One region of the Paenibacillus sp. NN59 genome, then DNA from elsewhere that is predicted to be linked to it. Evidence: riboswitches for the same ligand, from Rfam matches in the RefSeq annotation. Region 1 holds a riboswitch; the other holds the start of a gene.
The links. A riboswitch is a leader RNA that binds a small molecule or an ion and turns the genes downstream of it on or off. The one in region 1 is predicted to bind glycine.
Positions count from the first base shown of each region.

Region 2: linked by a shared signal. The riboswitch ahead of gcvT (glycine cleavage system aminomethyltransferase GcvT) and the one ahead of sdaAB (L-serine ammonia-lyase, iron-sulfur-dependent subunit beta) in region 1 are both predicted to bind glycine.

Region 1 covers NZ_CP199678.1:542,581-544,984, reverse strand. The annotation lists gene sdaAA (L-serine ammonia-lyase, iron-sulfur-dependent, subunit alpha) at 1-183, opposite strand, end outside; gene sdaAB (L-serine ammonia-lyase, iron-sulfur-dependent subunit beta) at 173-862, opposite strand; glycine riboswitch at 977-1,113, opposite strand; glycine riboswitch at 1,118-1,291, opposite strand; gene ACT89M_RS02515 (LolA family protein) at 1,484-2,404, opposite strand, start outside.
Region 2 covers NZ_CP199678.1:5,005,083-5,007,486, forward strand. The annotation lists gene gcvH (glycine cleavage system protein GcvH) at 1-207, opposite strand, end outside; glycine riboswitch at 553-675, shown strand; glycine riboswitch at 679-779, shown strand; gene gcvT (glycine cleavage system aminomethyltransferase GcvT) at 1,009-2,151, shown strand; gene gcvPA (aminomethyl-transferring glycine dehydrogenase subunit GcvPA) at 2,148-2,404, shown strand, end outside.

The DNA of each region.
Region 1 (2,404 bases):
ATCTTCTGTAAGTCCTTTACGAACCGCTTCTTTCATCACCTGGTAGTACTCCGACATTTGCTTTACGACATCTGTTTCGGGTGTGTTAGTCTCCTGCACCTGCTCTTCAATCATCAACTGTGCAATCGTTTTGGACTCCGCAGTGCAGATGGTGTTCAATTCATGTAGATGTTTAAACCGCATCCGGATCACCCCCTCTCTTCAGATCAATCACACGAATATCCAGCATATGATCCAATGAACGCAGCTTGTTCAACGTGTCTTCACTCGGCGGTGCATCCATCTCCATTGCTGTAAGTGCCTCACCATCACGAGCCTTTCGATCCACTTGCATATAGCCGATATTCACTCCGGATGAGCTAATGGTTGAGGTCACGGATGCCAGAACTCCTGCTTTATCGGCATGACGCAAAACAAGTGTCGGAAACTCTCCACTGATCTGTACGCGAAAATCATTTAATGCATGCACAGATACACTGCCGCCACCGATGGAAGCGCCTATTAAAGAGCATGCCCGTTCGCCGTGCCACAATTCAATCTTGACCGTGTTCGGATGAGGAGCCGGTAGACCGCTGGTGTAAAATTCAACCTCCATGCCTGCTTCATCTGCATATTGCTCTGCATCCGGTATACGCGGATCATCTGTAACGTAACCCAGCAAACCACCGATTAGTGCCAGATCTGTTCCATGTCCCTGATAGGTATCCGCAAATGAGCCATATAACGTAAGCCTTGCACGTTCCGGTGTACATCCCAGCCACTGACGCGCAATTCGTCCCAATCTTGCAGCACCGGCTGTATGTGAACTGGATGGTCCCGTCATCGACGGGCCAATAATTGAAAAAACATCTTTAAATCGCACCTGTTAACCCTCCAATTGGTTTTGTCATCGATATCTGGACAAGACCCACCACAATGTTCCTGATTTACTGATTGATGACATCAAAAAAGGACAGAAGAAGGCCGTTAGCCCTCTCTCTGTCCTTGATACCTGAGAGTTTCATGATTTTAAGCCAGGAAGAACAAGGCCGAGTACACGCAAGCACTCATCTGTTCAGCAATCTGACAATCATATACCCCTTGGGTGGCGCTTCTTCCGCGCACTCTCCAGAGTTGCGTCCAACGACGGTACATTTACCTGAGAGATTAACGGTTATGCCGGGTGCATAACTGCTTGCTCCTTCGGTGCCCAAGCCATCTGTACAGTACAGTTCTACATCTTAAATTGCATTAATCATGCCTACTTGTACTGTATTGCATCATCCTGCTAGGTCTCTCCCGCTCGTTATCATTCGCTATATTCTGTTATTCCATGAATGAAAGTTCACCATTCTGCCATGCATTCAATCATATACAGCGTAATATGCCATACGCTATATGTCAATAAAAGTGACGTAATCTCGAAGCACATCACTTTCTATATACGATATGCTCCTTTCGTTCATATGGTTCAAAGCTTGTTCATTTTTCTCTATCCGCAATATTATTTCGCTTGCTTCGTTATTTGCAACTCATCTACCCACATCTGTAGTTGTTCTTCTGTCCAAAAATCATTTTCGCCCATGACCGAATAACGAAGACCATCCTCGCTCCACGACAAGTTCCGAATGATAGACATATATGAACCTTCTGTATCACGAATGTTAACTTTCTTTTCCTCTGGAAGCAGTTTTTCATTACCGTTTTCCCCTGGTGCTTTAAATACGGTCATGCTGATCTCTGGTTTGTTATCCTTCACATAATACAGTGTCACTTCATCCCGGCCTTGTTCACCCATAGATGAAATGAGCTCAATTCTCGATAATTTCATATCCGCTCCGATATACTGTAGGAAGGGCTGACCCACGGCCTGCTCTGCTTCTTCTCGTGTGATTTCTCGGTTATTCATCACGTCATTCATATTTTTCACTTCTACATCTGCAGGAATATCCAACGTAAACGTCTTGTCTGTGAACTCAGGATTGTAATTGATCTGGTCATATAGAAACTCTGACTTGGTATCCCCATACGTACTCGTGGCTTTCACAACCATCCACTCTTTAGGGTTTATCCAATACTCCGAAGACATGGAGAGTGAATCCTTATCCTTCGGAGTTAGTTCAATATGAATGACCTCCTGGTCCTGAAGCTTTTCCTGACCCAGCATCTTCACATTATGGTTATCACGCATACGTTCCAGTTGATCCACCAGCATCTGCTTCTGGGTTTGGTTGGGTTCCTGCTGGAGCGCTGATGAATCCATCGCAATAGCGGTCTTCGCCTCTTCTTCATAGAGCAGAATCTCTGAACCGTTATGAACCGCATAACTCACGTTTCCGTTTTCATCGGTCTCGATCCGCTTTTTCCCTGTTTTTCCGTCGACCCATTCCTTCACGTGTATCGTGCTCGTAATCTCACTATCTGT
Region 2 (2,404 bases), 2.1 Mb from region 1:
ATCAGATACCGTTTTGACGGATTCAATCGTACCGATGCTGTCTTCTGCTTTTACACCGGCTTCAAGATCAGGCAATTCTACAAACACAATGTCACCCAGCTGATGCTGCGCGAACTCGGTAATGCCAATACGTACGGTATCCTCCCCTACGGTTTGCACCCATTCGTGCTCTTTACTGTACAGGAAATCATTTCTCAATTCGCTCATCGATATCCGCCTCGCTTTTCATTAATGAGTGCATGCGTTCTTTGACCTTCACCTTTTTCCCAGACAATAGCGTATGATATTTCAGATTCAAATGTCAAGTTAGCTCACAGTTTATTTCAATTTCGATACCCACCTTGTGTAACCTCACACTACTCTTTCTGCATATAATGGCGAATATTAGAATAGTAAGCGCACTCTTTTAAAATAACCGAACATTAATATAGTATAAACATTAAATATTCGTATTTTACACAATTTCAATGATATCGTTCTTGACATCAGGACTGTATTCACGTTTTAATGAGAAGAGCAACTGAAGTTAATTGGACTACGTATGAACCGCGGATGAATGTAAAGGGAGAGATTGCCCGTACACCCGGTTTGGGGATGTGCATGAGGCGGCGCCGAAGGAGTAAACCACCGACAAGCGGGGGTGAATCTCTCAGGCAAAAGGACTTTTACAGGACGCAACTCTGGAGAGCATCTAATCGTCCTATACGGACGTTATGATCACCCAAGGGGAAACCTGTCTGAATAAACGGCGGGGTAACTCTCAGGTACAAGGGACAGAGCCTAAGAATACAGCGTGCTACTTGGCATGCCGGTTCTTTGGCCTGTCCTTTTCCTTTTTCCCAAAAAATGAATTGCAGGTTCTAGAATCGTACTGAACATAACCAATGAAAAAATGTAGAACAGTCGGCTGTTAACTCTCGATTACCAAAATTACTTAAGCATTATTGATCTGGCTCACAGAACGTGTTTTCATACTTGGCCTACTACGGCCCATGACGAGGTGATTGGATGTCTGATTTATTAAGAACACCACTCTTCCCCCTATACGCGCAATATGAAGGTGTACGTTGCATTGATTTTGGCGGTTGGGAGTTGCCCGTGCAGTTTAGCGGTATTCAAAAAGAGCATGAAGCCGTGCGCGAGCGCGCCGGGCTGTTTGATGTATCCCATATGGGCGAATTCACCGTAACGGGTGAACAGGCAGAAGCCTTTTTGCAAAACATGACAACCAACGACGTGACCGCAACTGTACCAGGTCAGGCACAATACACACTGATGTGTTATCCCGATGGCGGTGTAGTGGATGATCTGCTCATCTATAAACTCGCGGAGCAACACTACATGCTGGTCGTCAATGCCTCCAATATCGACAAAGACTGGGCATGGTTGCAGGAGCACATTATACCTGGGGTGAACATCACCAATGATTCCGAGCAAACGGCGTTGCTTGCGCTACAAGGCCCTTTAGCGGTCGATATTCTCTCGAAGGTTACAGGTTCAGAGATAGATGCAAGCTCCATCGAACCGTTCCGCTTCGTGCAGCATGCCGAGGTATGCGGAGTAAAGCTGCTGCTATCACGAACCGGTTACACCGGAGAAGATGGCTTTGAACTGTATGTTGCAGCTGATCAGGCAGCCCTCGTATGGAACGGACTGATGGAAGCCGGTGCTGATGTAGGCCTCGTTCCAGCAGGACTTGGTGCACGTGATACACTGCGATTCGAAGCGAAGTTGCCTTTATACGGGCAGGAATTATCACCAACCATCTCTCCACTGGAGGCAGGGCTGGGCATGTTTGTGAAACTGAACGCCGGGTCTTTTATCGGACACGAAGCTTTGTTGCAACAAAAAAATGACGGCCCTGCCCGCAAGCTGATCGGTATCGAAGTGCTGGAGCGTGGCATACCGCGGCCCCATTACCCGATCTATGCGGATGGCGTTCAGATTGGTGAAGTGACAACCGGTACACAGTCGCCGACCTTGAAACGTAATCTGGGGCTTGCCCTGATTGACAGCAAATATACTGCACTGGGTACACCACTGGAGATTGAGATTCGTGGCAAAAAGCTAAAAGCCGAGGTCGTCAAGACCCCTTTTCATAAACGGACACGTACGTCAAAGACACCTACCCAAGGAGCTGAGCAAGCATGAGCAAGCACCGCTACATCCCCATGACAGAACAAGACCAGAGCGCTATGCTGGCCACGATCGGCGTGGATACTCTTGAAGATTTGTTCAAAGATATCCCGCAGGAAATTCGTTACCAAGGCGAGTTGCCTGTGTCCTCCAAACTGGATGAATATGCCTTAACTCGCCATATGTCGAAACAAGCTGGCTCCAATGCCAACTTTGAAACACACGCCAGCTTCCTCGGCGCAGGCATCTATGACCACCACATCCCTTC